2 regions of the Methylothermus subterraneus genome follow, and region 1 is predicted to be linked to the other one. Evidence: predicted binding sites of a transcription regulator. Region 1 holds the regulator's gene; the other holds the start of a gene.

Region 1 (7,885 bases):
CGCGGGCGGAGATCTCCGGCGGCGCCATTTTCTTGCCCAGCGCCGGAACCTCCACCCACGCATCGCCGTTGGGAGCCGAGACGATCTTGTAGGGCACCATGTCCATGTCTTTTTTCACTACCGGATCGTCAAAGCGCCGCCCGATCAAGCGCTTGACCGCGTAGAAGGTGTTTTGCGGGTTGGTGATCGCCTGGCGTTTGGCCGGATGCCCCACCAGCACTTCCCCGTCCTTGGTAAACGCCACGATCGACGGCGTCGTGCGGGTGCCTTCGGCGTTCTCGATCACCTTCGCCTTGCCGCCTTCCAAAATCGCCATGCACGAGTTGGTCGTGCCTAGATCGATACCTAAAATCTTTGCCATGCCTTGTCTCCTTAAAAAAACTTTCCGGGATCGCCTAAACTATGTGGATGAAATGGGGCCGGCTGCGCAAAATTCAAGCCTGCTCGTCGATGCGCGGCTGGCTCTCCGCGCTGGGCCTGGCCACTACGACCAAGGCGGGGCGGAGGATACGGTCGTTTAGAACATAGCCTTTTTGGAATACCTTGATCACGCGGTCGGGTTCGGCCCCTTTCACTTCCTCCACCGCCATGGCCTGATGGAATTCGGGGTTGAACTTCTCGCCTAAAGGATCGATGGGGCGGACGTTGAAGCGGTCGAACACGGTGAGAAGTTGCTTCAAAGTCAGCTCCAGCCCTTCGCGAATCTTGTCTAAATCTTCGGTTTCTACCGCTGCCTTAAGCCCGAGTTCCAAGCTGTCCGCTACCGATAACAGGTCTTTGGCGAATTTTTCAATTGCGTATTTCTGCGCGTTCTGCAACTCGCGCTCCATGCGCCGGCGTAGGTTTTCCAGCTCGGCTTGCGTGCGCAGGAACTTATCCCAATTCTCCTCGGCCTTACGCTCGGCTTCGGCCAGCTTTTGCTGCAAAGTCTCTTGGGATTCTGCAGCGTTTGCCTCAGCTTGATCCGTTGCCGCTGTTTCTTCCTGGGTAATCTTGCTTTCCTCGGTCATAACCGCTCCTTAAAAAATTTAAAAACTGGCGTTAAGATGGGGACTTCAGTTTTTGATTCAAGGCCGCGCTTAGGAGCTTGGCCGTAACGTCGACCAGCGGGATGACGTTTTCATAGTGCATGCGGGTCGGCCCGATCACGCCGAGCACGCCTAAAGTTCGCCCATCGACTACGTAGCTGCGAGTCACCAGGCTGCACTGCTCCAAAGGCTCATAGCCGGATTCTTCGCCGATGAAGATTTGGACGCCTTCGGCCTCGATGCATTGGTCTAAGAGGTGCAGCAGGTTGCGTTTTTCCTCGAACGCCTCAAACAGCGTCCGAAGCCTGGTGCGATCGGCCAGCTCGGCAAAATCCATCAGATTGGTCTGACCGCTAAGGACGAAATCGCCCTCGGCTTCTTCTGTTTCGAGCGCCTTTTCGGCCATTTCCAGCACCGATCGAATCTCGGCGGAAAGTTGCTCTCCCGCCTGTTGCAGCTCGCGCAGCAGAGTAGAGCGCAATTCGGTCAGGCGCTTGCCCTTAAGATGAGCGTTCAAATAGTTGGCCGCCTGTTGCAGCTGCGACGGGGTAAACGGTTGGGTCGGACGGATGATCCGGTTGTGGATCTCCTGATCGTCGGTCACTAGGATCACCAGCACGCGCCCCTGCGACAGGGGCAAAAACTCGATCTGCCGTAGCGCGATCTGCTGGCGCCGCGGCAAGGTGACTACGCCGGCCATGTGGGTGATGCGGGAAAGCAGCCGCGACGCCGTCTCGAGCAATTCGTGCGGGTCTTCCAAGGCTTCGAAGTCCTGCCACAGTTTTTGCGTCAGGGCCTGCTCCAGCGGCTTGACCGTGAGCAGCGAATCGATGAACAAGCGGTATCCCTTGACCGTAGGCACGCGGCCGGCGGAAGTGTGGGGCGAAGTCACCAGCCCCATTTCCTCTAGATCGGCGACGACGTTGCGGACCGTTGCCGGACTTAAGTTTAAGCCGGCATCCCGCGCTAGGGTGCGTGAACCCACCGGCTGGCCTTCTTCGATATAACGCTCGATCAGGACCTTGAGCAGGTGTTGAGCACGTTCGGTCAATTCCATAGGACTTGGAGTTGGGTCAAGGCGCAAAACAATTAGCACTCTTAAATGGAGAGTGCCAAACTAGCAATCTCTGGATATATTGTCAACGAATGCCTAATATAACGTAGTTTGGGTTGCTTTAAGTCGCCAGTACGCTTCGTGAAAGGACGTTTCCACACCGTCGGCATCATCGCCAAACCCAGTGCCAAAGGGGCAGGTCCTACCCTGGCGACGATCTACCGGCATCTTAGCCAGCGCGGATTCAAAGTCCTGTTCGAGGAGGCCGGCGGCCAGCTGCTGCCGGTACCGGCAGAGGTGCTCCGCCCACCCCGCCGGCTGGGCGAGGAATGCGACGTGGTGATCGCCGTGGGCGGCGACGGCACGCTGCTCAACACGGTACGCGCGGTGGCCGAGTTCGACACCCCGGTGATCGGCGTCAACCTCGGCCGGGTCGGCTTTTTGGTGGACGTTTCCCCAGAGCAAGCCCTGTCCAAACTGGACGAAATCCTCGCCGGCCACTATCGCGCGGAGGCGCGGCTGCTGCTGCACGCCCAAATTTTGCGTTGTGGTCAGGTTATCCGCGAGGAATTGGCGGTCAACGAAGTGGTGGTTCACCGCTGGGTCACGCCGAGCATGATCGAAATCGTCACCCACATCGACGGCCGCTTTCTCAACCGCCAGCGTGCCGATGGCCTGATCGTCTCTACGCCCACCGGCTCTACCGCCTACGCCTTGTCCGGCGGTGGCCCGATCATTTATCCCACCCTCGACGCGATCGAGCTGGTGCCGATCAACCCCCACACTTTGACCAACCGGCCGATCGTCATTTCCGGCGCCAGCGAGGTGGAAATCGCTTTCGGCGCAGCCAAAGAGATGCGCGCTGAGATTTCTTGCGACAACGTTTCGATCCCCGAGGTCCGGTTCGACGATCACATCCGCATCCGCAAGGCGGACAAGCCGTTTACCCTGTTGCATCCGCTCGATTACGATTTTTTTGAAATTTTGCGGGCCAAATTGAACTGGAGTAACAGTTGACTCCTATGCTGACCTGCCTGAGCATCCGCGACCTTGCGGTCGTCAAACATTTGGATCTGGAATGGTCGCCTGGCTTTACCGCCCTGACGGGCGAAACCGGCGCAGGCAAGTCGATCCTGCTGACTGCCTTGGAACTGGGCTTGGGCGGGCGCGCCGATGCCGACCTGGTCAGGGACGGCGCCGAGCGGGCGGAGGTGATCTTGGAATTCGATCTCACCCGCGCTCCCACCGCTCGCCAGTGGCTTAAAGACAATGCGCTCGAGGAAGGCACGACCTGCCTGATCCGCCGGACCGTCGCCGGCAAGGGCCAACACCGGGCCTTCATCAACGACCGCCCGGTTAGCCTCAAAGCCCTTCAGGCCTTAGGGCAGCACCTGGTGGAGATTCACGGTCAGCACGCCCATCTGCGCCTGCGCCAGCCGCCCGCTCAGCGCCAGCTCCTCGACCTGCACGCCGGCCATCAAGAGCGGTTGGCTCAACTTGCCGAGCTTTACCGCACCTGGCATGCCTGCCGCGAGCGGTTGGGCAAGCTGTACCAGAACGCCAAAGACCAAGCTTTGCGGGAAGAGTTCCTGTGCTACCAGATCCGGGAATTGGAGGCGGCGGCGGTCGAGACCTTGGACTTTAACGCCTTGCTCGAAGAGCATACCCGCCTTGCCAATCTGGACAAGATCGTGGCTGGGGTCCAGGCGCAGCTGCATAAGCTGTATGACGCCGAACCTGCCGCCTTGGACTTAGTCGATCAGGTCGCGCGGGAACTTGCGTCCCTTAGCGAATTCGCGCCGGAATTCAAAGAAGTGGCGGAACTTGTGGACAGCGCCCGGATTCAACTGGAAGAAGCCGGTTCCAGGCTGCGCCAACGCCTGGGGCAGCTGGAAGCCGATCCTGCCCGCTTGCAGACGTTGGAGCAGCAGCTTAGCGCCTTTTACGAATTGGCGCGCAAACATCGAGTCGCCCCCGAATCCTTGCCAAATCGCCTAGCCCAGATGCGCGCTGAACTGGCCGATCTGACCGGCCAAGAGGCGCAGATCGCAGAGCTAAAGCGCCAAGCCGAAAGATTGGAAGGCCGCTACCGGGAGCTGGCGGCTGAGCTGAGCGCACGCCGCCGCGCCTGTGCCGAAGGGTTGGCGGCGCGTATCACCGAGTTGATGCGCAAGCTGGGCATGCCCCACGGGCAATTTGCGATCGAGGTCCACACCGAACCTGAAGCCGAACCTCGGCCGGAGGGTCTGGATCGCGTCGAATTTCTGGTTACCACCAATCCCGGCCAGCCTTTAAGGCCGCTGGCAAAAGTCGCCTCGGGCGGCGAGCTGTCGCGCCTGAGCTTGGCGATTCAGGTCGCTTGCAGCGAGGCCCGCGCGGTGCCTACGCTGGTCTTTGACGAAGTCGACAGCGGCATCGGTGGCGGCGTGGCGGAAGTCGTCGGCCGGCATTTGCGGGAACTGGGCGCGCAGCAGCAGGTCTTGTGTGTGACTCATCTTCCCCAAGTGGCTGCCCAAGCTCATTGCCACCATTGGGTAACTAAGCGCACCGACGGTCGCGAGACGCAAACCCAAGTCTTTTGTTTGACCGGGGAGGATCGCAAGCGCGAGATCGCGAGGATGCTCGGAGGGATCAAAATCACCGCCCAAACCCTCGCTCACGCCGAGGAGATGTTGCGATGGACCGAGTAATTCTGCTACCTGAGTGGGCGCCGCAGGCGTTCGTGCTCCTTGCCTGGCCCCATCCGCAGGGCGATTTTGCTCCGTGGCTAGAGGCGGTGGAGCGCACTTACGCGCTGACCGTAGCCGCGATCAGCCAGCGTCAGGGCGTGGTGATCGTCTGCCGGGACGCGGCGCATCGCGCCAGGATCGAGGCGGTTTTGAATCGCCACGCGGCCTTCGCCGCGCGCATCGGGTTTGTCGAGGCCGCCTACCGCGACACCTGGGTGCGCGATACGGCGCCTTTGACGGTGGTTCAAGGCGGGCGCTGCGGTCTGGTCGATTTCCGCTTTAACGGCTGGGGCGGCAAATACCCTGCGCAAGAGGACGACGCTTTAGGCGGGAACCTGTACCGGCAGGGCGTGTTCGGCGCGGTTCCCTACCGTCGGGTCGAGTGGGTATTGGAAGGAGGGAGCGTCGAAACCGACGGCCTTGGGACCTTGCTCGCCACTCGAAGCTCGATCCAGAATCCCAACCGCAACCCCGATCCCGAGCGGGCGGAGGCGATTTTGACGGAACACCTGGGGTTTGAGCGATTTCTGTGGCTCGATTACGGTTACCTAGAAGGCGACGATACCGACGCCCACATCGATACCCTGGCGCGATTCTGCTCGCCTGCGGCTATCGTTTATCAATCCTGCGCGGATCGGCGCGATTCCCATTACCAACCGCTGCGCGCCATGGCGGCGCAGCTTGAGCGTTTTGAGACGGCCACAGGCGGGCCTTATCGCCTGATTCCGCTGCCGTTGCCGCGCCCTATCCGCGATGCGGACGATCGGCGCCTGCCGGCTTCCTACGCCAATTTTTTAATCATCAACGGGGCGGTGCTGGTTCCGGTCTACGACGACCCAGCCGATGCCGAGGCCTTAACTCAGCTGAAATTGGCTTTCCCAGAGCGGGAGATCGTCGCCATCCCAGCGCGCGCGCTGATTTATCAGTACGGCAGCCTGCATTGTATGACCATGCAATATCCTTATTTACGTTTTGAGAAAGCCCGATGCCAGACTACCTGAATGTTGCCCTGATCCAGCAGCCCTGCAACGGTACCCGCCAGGAGAATCTGAGCCGGTCCGAGCGCGCCATCCGCGCAGCCAAAGCGCAAGGGGCCGATTTGATCTTGCTGCCGGAACTCCATAGCCTGCCCTATTTTTGCCAGACCGTAGACCCTGCCTATTTCGATCTGGCCGAGCCGATACCGGGACCAACCACCGATTTTTTAGCCGCTTTGGCCGATGAACTCAAGGTGGTCATCGTCGGTTCGCTGTTTGAGAAGCGGGCTTGCGGCTTGTACCACAATACCGCGGTGGTCTTGGAACGGGATGGCTCGCTTGCGGGAAAATACCGCAAGATGCATATCCCCGACGATCCAGGGTATTACGAGAAATTTTATTTCACCCCCGGCGACCTCGGGTTTGCACCCATCGCCACCAGCGTGGGCAAACTCGGGGTGTTGGTATGCTGGGACCAATGGTATCCAGAGGCGGCGCGCCTGATGGCGTTGGCGGGCGCGGAAGTGTTGCTCTATCCCACCGCCATCGGTTGGGATCCGCGCGCCGAGGAGGCGGAGAAACACCGCCAGCTGGAAGCTTGGCAATTGATCCAACGCGCCCACGCGGTGGCCAACGGCTTGCCGGTTTTGGTTTGCAACCGGATCGGCTTAGAACCGGCCCCGAGCGCTCAGACCGCCGGCATTCATTTCTGGGGGAACAGTTTCATCGTAGGACCTCAAGGGGAGTGGATTGCTCGCGCCGGGGCCGACGAAGAAAAAGTAGTGTGCGCGCGTCTGGAGCGGGCCAGGAGTGAAACGATCCGCCGGATCTGGCCGTTTCTGCGCGACCGACGGATCGATGCGTATGCGGATCTAACGCGGCGTTTTTTGGATTGAAAGGGTTCAGGTGGCGATGCGGAATTCTTCCCGATCGTGACCTTGGGCGACCAACTCCCTAAGCCAACGCGGCATTTGTCCGCGGCCGGTCCAGGTCAAGGAGCGATCCGTGGGATGGCGGTATTTGGGGGGAAGCCGAGCCCCCCTCTGGGAAGGTTTGGTTTCGGCTTTAGATTTGGCGCGAATTTCGACTTCGAGGCCGGCCTGCGCGGCCAATTCCCGGATTTGGCGAATAATCTCTTCCCGTTTTTGCTTCCGTTTCAGTTCGAGCGCCCGCTGGGCTTCTTCGATGACGCGCTGTAGTTCTTCAGGAGAAAGCGCTTGCAGTTGATTTCCGATTTGCATAATTCAAAGTCATTCCTCAACGCGGATTAAAAACCAATTTAGTATAGCTTATTTGCTTTTTGAATTAAATGATCGGTATCTATGAGATTGGCTTATACAACCGCGCTAGTCGGCGTATTTTCAATTCATCTTGCGAGCGCCAAGTCGCCTAAAACACCGTCCGAATTGGTAAACCTTACCCAAAACGTTCCGCGCGTCGAAATTCGAACCCCTACCCGCACGGTAGTGATCCAACGCGAACAAGATCCGATGCATGCCATCGAACCCCCTTTTGATAAAACCTCGCGTCCTTGTCCGCCGTTTTGCATTCAACCGGTCACGGCCGCGCCTGGAGTTGAAACGCTAGGAGAATTGGAATTGATCGAATTTTTAAAACAGGCTGCGTCCGATCCTCAGGTCTTGATTATCGATACCCGTTTGCCTGAATGGTATCAGCGCGGGACGATTCCTTTGGCCCGCAATTTACCAACTGCAAAGCTTAGCGCGGGTTTCGCTGAACTCTTGGAAAAACGCCTGGGAGCAAGGAAAATCGGCGAGCGCTGGGATTATACTCAGGCTAAGACCCTCGTGTTGTTTTGCAATGGCTATTGGAATCCCGATTCTTATGAAGCAATTCAAAGGTTGCTTGCCCAAGGTTATCCGGCCGAGAAGCTTAAGTGGTACCGCGGCGGCATGCAAGCCTGGTTGTCTTTAGGATTGACGGTAGAAAAACCGCATTAAAGAAAATCGTTTGGTTTTTTCTCGATTTGTCCATGAAAAATAGCGCCCAGCAGATTACCCCAAAAGCATCGCTTTTGCTCCGACCGCCAACTCCCGATAGCCCCGATCGCCCGCTCAGCTGGCATGGACTGGACGG
Region 2 (7,885 bases), on a different contig from region 1:
AAAGCGGTTGAGCACCCAGCCACGAATCTGATCCGGAGTAAGCTTTCCTTCCGCCATCAGGACGTGATAGGGATGATAGATATGATAATACTTTTCCTTGGCGCGCAGGCGCGCTTCGAATTCTTCGCGGGACCACGGTAAGTCTTGGTTGCTCATAGCACGATCTCCATGCCGTCGTAGGCGACTTCGATGCCGGCGGCAGCCAGCCTTTGGCGTTCGGGCGAATCTTCGTCCAGAATCGGGTTGGTGTTGTTGATGTGGATCAAAATCTTACGCGTGAGGGGTGGAATTTGACCGAGCACTTCGATCATGCCGCCCGGCCCGGACTGAGGCAGGTGGCCGATCTCGCGCGCGCGTTTGGGGCTGCCCACTTTGGCCATCTCATCCTCGCTCCAGAAGGTGCCGTCCACCAAGACGCAATCGGCCTCGTGCATGGCGGCCAGCACTTGGGGCTCGATTTCCCCAAGGCCTGGGGCGTAGTAGAGCTTCTTGCCGCTGGAGGGCTGTTCGACGAGAACGCCGATGTTGTCGCCCGGATGGGGGGCGTGGCGGTGCGGCGAGTACGGCGGGGCCTTGCTCTTTAAGGCGTGGCCGACAAAACGCAGATCCGCGATGCCCGGAATCGTAAACGCCCCCCCGTCCAGGGGAATCCGATGGGGCTCGACGCCGCAGTAGTGCTCAAGCAAGTTCAGGACCGGGAAACCGGTGGTCAAGTCCTGATAGACCGGCTCGCTGCAGTAGACCTGCAACGGCCGGGTGCTTTCGCGCAAGAATAGCAGCCCGGCGGTGTGGTCGATCTGGGCATCGATCAGGACGATGGCGCGGATGGGAGTGTCGCGCACTCCGTGCCTGGGCTGCAGCGGCGGGTTGGCCTCGAGCTGAAAGCGGATGTCGGGCGAGGCGTTGAACAGCACCCAGTCATTACCGTCGGTGCTGACCGCAATCGAGGACTGGGTGCGCGGGCGAGCAGAAATCTCACCGCGGCGCAGGCGTAAGCAGTTTTGGCAGTTGCAGTTCCATTGCGGAAAACCCCCGCCGGCGCCGGATCCTAAAACGCGAATCAGCATGGACGAAAGAAAGGGGTTTCGTGATGAAACCCCTTAAAGATTTAAGCTAATGAAATTAGCGGTTATAGATGTACATCGTGACTTCAAAACCAAAACGCAAATCTTTGTAGCTGGGTTTTTCCCATTTCATACTGCGTACCTCCTTAAAGACGTTGCTCTCGTTGGCCGAGATTTGAAGTATACGATCGCCTTCTGGCGAAGGCAACTTAAATTAGCGACGGCTGCAGGTGGGGCAGTCGGGATGGCGCGGCACGGCCAGGCGGTTCCATTCCATCGTCATCCCGTCCACTAAAAGCAGGTGGCCGGTCAGCGTCTGGCCGATGCCGAGCAGCACTTTGATCGCCTCGAGCGCTTGAATGCTGCCGACGATGCCGGTCAACGGGGCGACGATTCCCGCTTCGGTGCAGCGTTCGCTCAGTTCCCCTTGGTCCGCATATAGGCAGTTGTAGCAGGGGCTATCCTCCCGCCTTGGATCGAACACCGCGATTTGGCCCTCGAAGCGGATCGCGGCTCCCGACACCAAGGGGGTGCGGAGCCTTACGCAAGCGCGGTTGAGTTCAAAGCGCGTGGCGAAATTATCGCTGCAATCCAATACCAGATCGGCCTTAGCTACTTGCTTGGTCAAGCTTTCTCCGGTCAGGCGCTGGCATAAAGCTTCGACTTGGATCGTGGGATTGAGCGCGCGCAAGGTCTCCTGGGTCGAGACTGCCTTGGGTCGGCCGAGGTCGTCCGTGGTGTGGGCGATTTGGCGCTGCAGGTTGGAAAGCTCCACCCGGTCGGGGTCGGCGATAGTCAGCTGGCCGACCCCCGCAGCCGCCAGATACATCGCGGCGGGGCATCCCAGCCCACCGGCCCCTACGATCAACACTTTGGCTTGAATTAATTTCTCCTGGCCCCATATGTCGATCTGAGGCAAAAGGATGTGACGGCTGTAACGCAAGAGCAGTTCGTCGTTCATAGCAGAAAATGCTTGACACGGTGGAAAAGCCGATTATTATTAGCACTCTAGATTTGTGAGTGCTAATAACCCCACAGGTAAACCTCAAAAAAGGAGAAGACCCATGAAACTACGTCCTCTGCACGATCGCGTTATCGTCAAGCGGCTGGAAGAAGAGAAAACCTCGCCCGGCGGTATTGTAATCCCCGACACCGCCAAAGAAAAACCGATCAAGGGCGAGGTGCTGGCCGTAGGGAACGGCAAAGTGCTCGAAAACGGCGATATTCGTCCTTTGGACGTCAAGGTGGGCGATAAGGTGCTGTTCGGCAAGTACGCCGGCACCGAGGTCACCGTCGACGACCAGGAGCTCCTGGTGATGCGCGAGGACGACATCATGGCCGTTATCGAAGGCTGATTAATCTGGCAATTTGAGGAATAAAAAATGGCAGCAAAAGAGATCAAATTCAGCGACGATGCCCGCCAGAGAATGGCGCGCGGGGTCAATATCCTGGCCAAGGCGGTCAAGGTGACTTTGGGGCCCAAGGGCCGCAACGTGGTGCTCGAAAAATCGTTTGGGGCGCCCACGGTAACCAAGGACGGGGTCTCGGTGGCCAAAGAGATCGAATTGAAGGACAAATTCGAAAACATGGGCGCGCAGATGGTGAAGGAGGTCGCCTCCAAAACCTCCGACGCTGCCGGTGACGGCACCACCACCGCCACCGTGCTCGCCCAGGCGATTCTCAATGAAGGCTTAAAGAGCGTTGCCGCCGGGATGAACCCGATGGATTTGAAACGCGGGATCGACAAGGCGGTGGCGGCGGCGGTCGAGGAGCTCAAAAAGCTTTCGGTGCCGTGCACCGACAGCAAATCCATCGCCCAGGTAGGCACCATCTCCGCCAATAACGACGAAGCGATCGGTAAGTTGATCGCCGAAGCGATGGAAAAGGTGGGCAAGGAAGGCGTGATCACGGTCGAGGAAGGCTCAGGGCTAGAGAACGAGCTGGAGGTCGTGGAAGGGATGCAGTTCGACCGTGGGTATCTGTCGCCTTACTTCATCAACAATCAGGAGAACATGAGCGCGGAACTGGAAAACCCGCTCATCCTGATCCACGACAAGAAGATCTCCAGCATCCGCGACTTGCTGCCGGTGCTCGAGCAGGTGGCAAAAGCCGGGCGCCCGCTCCTGGTCATCGCCGAGGACGTCGAGGGCGAGGCCCTGGCGACCTTGGTGGTCAACAACATCCGCGGCATCCTCAAGTCCTGCGCGGTGAAAGCGCCCGGTTTCGGCGACCGGCGTAAAGCCATGCTCGAGGATATCGCCATCCTCACCGGCGGCATGGTGATTTCCGAAGAGCTGGGCATGAATCTGGAGAAAGCCACTTTGGACCAGATGGGCACCGCCAAGCGGGTCGTGGTGACCAAAGAGGACACCACCATCATCGACGGCGCCGGAAGCAAGGACAAGATCGAGGGCCGGATCAAGCAGATCCGGGCGCAGATCGAGGAGACCACGTCCGACTACGACCGCGAGAAGCTGCAGGAGCGGCTGGCTAAGCTGGCCGGCGGGGTGGCGGTGATCAAGGTCGGCGCGGCTACGGAAGTGGAGATGAAGGAAAAGAAAGCGCGCGTCGAGGACGCCTTGCACGCGACCCGGGCGGCGGTCGAGGAAGGCATCGTGCCCGGCGGCGGGGTGGCCTTGGTGCGGGTGCAGCAGAAGATCAAGGGACTCAAAGGTGCCAACCACGATCAGGACGTGGGGATCCAGATCGCCCTCAAGGCGCTGGAGTTTCCGCTGCGCCAGATCGCCGAGAACGCCGGCGAGGAAGGTTCGGTGGTCTACAACAAGGTGGCGGAAGGGCAAGGCAATTTCGGCTATAACGCCGCCACGGGCGAGTACGGCGACATGATCGAGATGGGTATCCTCGATCCGACCAAAGTGACGCGTACCGCCCTGCAGAACGCCGCTTCCGTGGCCGGTCTGATGCTTACCACCGAAGCCATGGTCGCCGAGGAGCCCAAGAAGGAGGAATCGGCGACGCCCGGCGTAGGCGGCATGGGCGAGATGTAACCCAAACGCAATCAGCCTTAAAATGCAAAGCCCCGTCCTTTAAGGATGGGGCTTTGTGCTATTTGAGGGGGAAAATGCGAAAGCGCTTGCATATTTGGGTAGCAGGTCGGGTGCAGGGGGTGTTTTACCGGGCTCACACGGTGGAGATCGCCTTAAGCTTTAAGCTCACCGGCTGGGTCAGGAATCTCCCCGACGGGCGGGTGGAGATCGTCGCCGAAGGCGAGGAGCAAAGCTTGCAAAAACTCCTCGCTTGGTGCCGAAAAGGCCCGCCCTTAGCGCAGGTGGCCGGGGTGGAAAGCCGCGAAGAGCCGGCGACGGGGGAATTTGAGCAGTTTGCCCTGCGGGCGTGAGACGGTTTTAAGATGCTGAGCTATCGTCACGCTTTCCATGCCGGCAACCACGCCGATGTGCTCAAGCATTGGTTGGTGGTCGAAATCTTAAGCTATCTCAACGCCAAAGAAACCCCTTGGGCGTATATCGACACCCACGCCGGCGGCGGGGTCACCGATCTAAACTCGGAATACGCGCGCAAGCTTTGTGAATTTCAAACCGGCATCGGCAGGTTGTGGCGCGAGAGGGCTTTAGCGCCTGCCGGGCTGGCTACCTATCTTAAGCTGGTTGAGGATTTCAACCCAGGCGGTGCGCTCAGCCGCTATCCTGGCTCTGGGGCGTTGGCCCAGCGTCTGGCCCGTCCTGGCGACCGGCTCCATCTGTTCGAACTCCATCCCGCCGACTACTTAAACCTTACCCGGATTTTTGCCCATAAACGGCGCGTGCATTGTTATCGGGAGGATGGTTTCACAGGACTGCTTGGCGTGCTGCCGCCTCCGTCACGCCGAGGTGTCATTCTGATCGACCCGAGCTATGAGGTCGAGCGCGACTGGACGCGCGTTTCCCAGGCGGTGCGCGCGGCGCGCGCGCGTTTTCCACAGGGAATTTATTTGATCTGGTATCCACGCCTGGCCAAAGCCTGGATCGAGCGAATGGTGAGAGCCTTGGTCAAACTGGCGGCGGACGATTACTTCAAAGCCGAGCTAATCGTCCGCCGGCCGCCGCGTGGGGGGGCAGGGATGTTCGGCAGCGGCGTGCTCGTGCTGAATCCCCCGTGGACTTTGCCCGCTTGCGGTAAGGAAGTTCTGCCGTGGCTCGCAGCGCGGTTAGCGCAGGATAAAGAGGCGCGCTACGAGTTAGAGTATCACGTGCGTTGACCTTAGAGGCTTCCTTGGTAAACCACGGCGTCTTGGTGGCGCGCTGCGATCTGGCCGATCCGGAAGGCCGTTTCCCCTGCCGCGCTCAAAGTCGTAAGCGCCGCATCGGCCTGCTCGGGCGGAACGCAGGCGATCATCCCGATGCCGCAGTTGAAGGTGCACAGCATTTCTTGCGGCTCGATCTTCCCCTGCTCCTTAATCCAGGCGAAAATCGGCGGCCGCGGCCAAGCATCGAGATCGATGATGGCGGCCAAGTCTTTGGGCAGTACCCGGGGCAAGTTTTCGCTGATCCCGCCGCCGGTGATGTGCGCTAGGGCGTGAACCGCGTGCTCGCGGATCAGGGCAAGCAATGGTTTGACGTAAATGCGGGTCGGTTCCAGCAGCCAGTCGGCCAAGGATTTGCCGGCTAAAGGGTAACTCAAGTCGATCTGCCGCAATTCTAAGATTTTACGGATCAAGGAGTAGCCGTTGGCGTGGGGGCCGGACGAGGCCAGCCCGATCAACACATCGCCGGCCTGCACCCGGCGGCCGTCGATCAGCGCGTCCTTTTCCACGATACCGACGCAAAAGCCCGCCAGATCGTATTCCCCGCCGTGATAGAAGCCCGGCATCTCCGCCGTTTCCCCGCCGATCAAGGCGCAGCCGGCCAGTTCGCAGCCTTTGGCGATGCCGCCGATGACCTGTGCGGCCAGTTCCACGTCGAGCTTGCCGGTCGCAAAATAGTCTAAAAAAAACAGAGGTTCGGCGCCTTGAACCACGACGTCGTTGACGCACATCGCCACCAGGTCGATGCCCACGCCTTGGTGGCGGTTGAGCGCCAGTGCCAGTTTAAGTTTGGTGCCTACCCCGTCGGTGCTCGCGACCAGGACCGGGCGCCGGTAGCGCTGCCAGGGAAGTTCGAACAAGGCGCCAAAGCCGCCCAGTCCGGCCAATACTTCCGGGCGAAAAGTCGGTTTGACCAGGGGTTTGAGCCTTTCTACCAGCGCATTGCCCGCGGCGATGTCTACGCCGGCGCTTTTGTAATCTAGGGGAGATGGATCCAAGCAAAAACCTCACATTTAAGCTGGCACACTCAAGCTGCTATTGTACGAAATTTAGAAGTAAAGTATGGATTGGCAATGCAGGCTTGGCTTTCCCCAAAACAGCTTCCCAATCTGATCACCGGCTTAAGAATTTTGCTCGTCTGGCCTATTGTCTCCATGATCCTGGAGCGCCGTTTCGATTGGGCGTTGGGCTTGTTTTTCTTGGCAGGGGCTTCGGACGCTTTGGATGGCTTTCTGGCCAAGCATTTCGGTTGGATCAGCCGCTTGGGTTCGCTTCTGGATCCCCTGGCCGACAAGCTGCTCATGATCGGCGGCTACCTAGCCAGCGCCTGGGTGGGGCTGTTGCCTGGCTGGCTGGCGGGCCTGGTGGTGGGAAGGGATTTGCTCCTCGTGCTCGGCGGAAGCGCCTACTATTGGCTTCTCCATCCGTTCGAAGGCCAGCCTACCTGGACGAGCAAGTTCAACACCTTGTGCCAGATCGTTTTGCTGCTTGCGGTGTTCTGGCATCACGGTTTTAAGGCGCTTCCTGAGCTGTGGCTGAGCGGATTGATTTACTTGGTCGCTGCGACGACAATAATCAGCGGGGTTCAATACGTTCTGCTGTGGGGCCGTTATCTTTTTTCTGAAATCGGCCGCCGGCCAAAGAGATCGTAAATTTCTCGGACTCACCCAAACAGAGGACGGAAGGGCACAAGTTTGGCGCGCGTCTAGATGAAGGAACGTTAAGACGCGGCGAATTGATAGTTAGGAGGCAACGATCATGCAAAATACCAATTCTTCCAAAGGAGTGATCTTGGCTACGGCGGTGGCGGCGCTGTTTAGCGCCAGCTGCACCGGCAAAGAGCCGCAAGCGCGGGGGGAGGCGCCGTCCCCGGAGGAGCAGCCGGTCGAGGTTTTGGAATGGTCGATTGAGCCGGTGGAGGAAGCGGAGGGACAAAACAAAGGGGCCCAGGCGACTCCAGGCGTCGATCAGCCTACCGAAGCGAAGGTGGCCTGCTTTGGCATCAACGCGTGCAAGGGTCAGTCCGATTGCGCCACTCCCAAAAACGCCTGCAAGGGGATGAACAGCTGCAAAGGCCAGGGATTTAAATACGTGAGCTTGAAGGAGTGCGAGGCCCAAGGAGGCCAGGTCGGCAAACCGAGCATGTAATGACCAGGCCGTTCTTGGGTTTTGGATTGGGGCTGCGCAAGGAGCATTATGAGACTATCCTCGTCGACAAACCTGCGGTAGACTGGTTCGAAATTCTGACCGAAAACTACCTGGTCGCAGGCGGTCAAGCTTTATCCTATCTAGACCGGATTCGAGCTTCCTATCCCCTTGCCATGCATGGCGTGTCGCTGTCGATAGGCAGCGTCGATCCGCTCGATTGGTCGTATTTGCGCCAACTCAAAGCCCTGATCGGGCGGGTCGAGCCGGCTTGGGTTTCGGATCATTTGTGCTGGACCGGCGTCGACGGACACAACCTGCACGACCTATTGCCGTTGCCGCATACCGAGCAAGCCCTGCGCCATGTGGTCGGGCGGCTCGGCCAGGTGCAGGAATTCTTAGGCCGGCGCGTGGC

The links. Region 1 encodes HrcA, which represses chaperone genes, less so after heat shock. Its sites were predicted from a motif close to TNTTAGCACTCNNNNNNNNNGAGTGCTAANA; they were not measured.
Region 2: a site for HrcA is predicted at 2,063-2,093, ahead of groES (co-chaperone GroES). Genes of this name have one in related genera too.

The regions. Positions count from the first base shown of each region.
Region 1 covers NZ_BAAHXK010000016.1:10,645-18,529, forward strand. The annotation lists gene dnaK (molecular chaperone DnaK) at 1-361, opposite strand, end outside; gene grpE (nucleotide exchange factor GrpE) at 435-1,010, opposite strand; gene hrcA (heat-inducible transcriptional repressor HrcA) at 1,042-2,085, opposite strand; gene ACYQ3M_RS11085 (NAD(+) kinase) at 2,224-3,099, shown strand; gene recN (DNA repair protein RecN) at 3,105-4,772, shown strand; gene ACYQ3M_RS11095 (agmatine deiminase family protein) at 4,760-5,812, shown strand; gene ACYQ3M_RS11100 (carbon-nitrogen hydrolase) at 5,797-6,684, shown strand; gene ACYQ3M_RS11105 (H-NS histone family protein) at 6,691-7,029, opposite strand; gene ACYQ3M_RS11110 (rhodanese-like domain-containing protein) at 7,279-7,749, shown strand; gene mfd (transcription-repair coupling factor) at 7,782-7,885, shown strand, end outside.
Region 2 covers NZ_BAAHXK010000002.1:162,486-170,370, forward strand. The annotation lists gene pqqC (pyrroloquinoline-quinone synthase PqqC) at 1-156, opposite strand, end outside; gene pqqB (pyrroloquinoline quinone biosynthesis protein PqqB) at 153-1,067, opposite strand; gene pqqA (pyrroloquinoline quinone precursor peptide PqqA) at 1,123-1,197, opposite strand; gene ACYQ3M_RS02660 (HesA/MoeB/ThiF family protein) at 1,279-2,025, opposite strand; gene groES (co-chaperone GroES) at 2,129-2,419, shown strand; gene groL (chaperonin GroEL) at 2,447-4,072, shown strand; gene ACYQ3M_RS02675 (acylphosphatase) at 4,147-4,422, shown strand; gene ACYQ3M_RS02680 (23S rRNA (adenine(2030)-N(6))-methyltransferase RlmJ) at 4,435-5,280, shown strand; gene purM (phosphoribosylformylglycinamidine cyclo-ligase) at 5,283-6,323, opposite strand; gene ACYQ3M_RS02690 (CDP-alcohol phosphatidyltransferase family protein) at 6,399-6,977, shown strand; gene bufA2 (BufA2 family periplasmic bufferin-type metallophore) at 7,084-7,473, shown strand; gene bufB (MNIO family bufferin maturase) at 7,473-7,885, shown strand, end outside.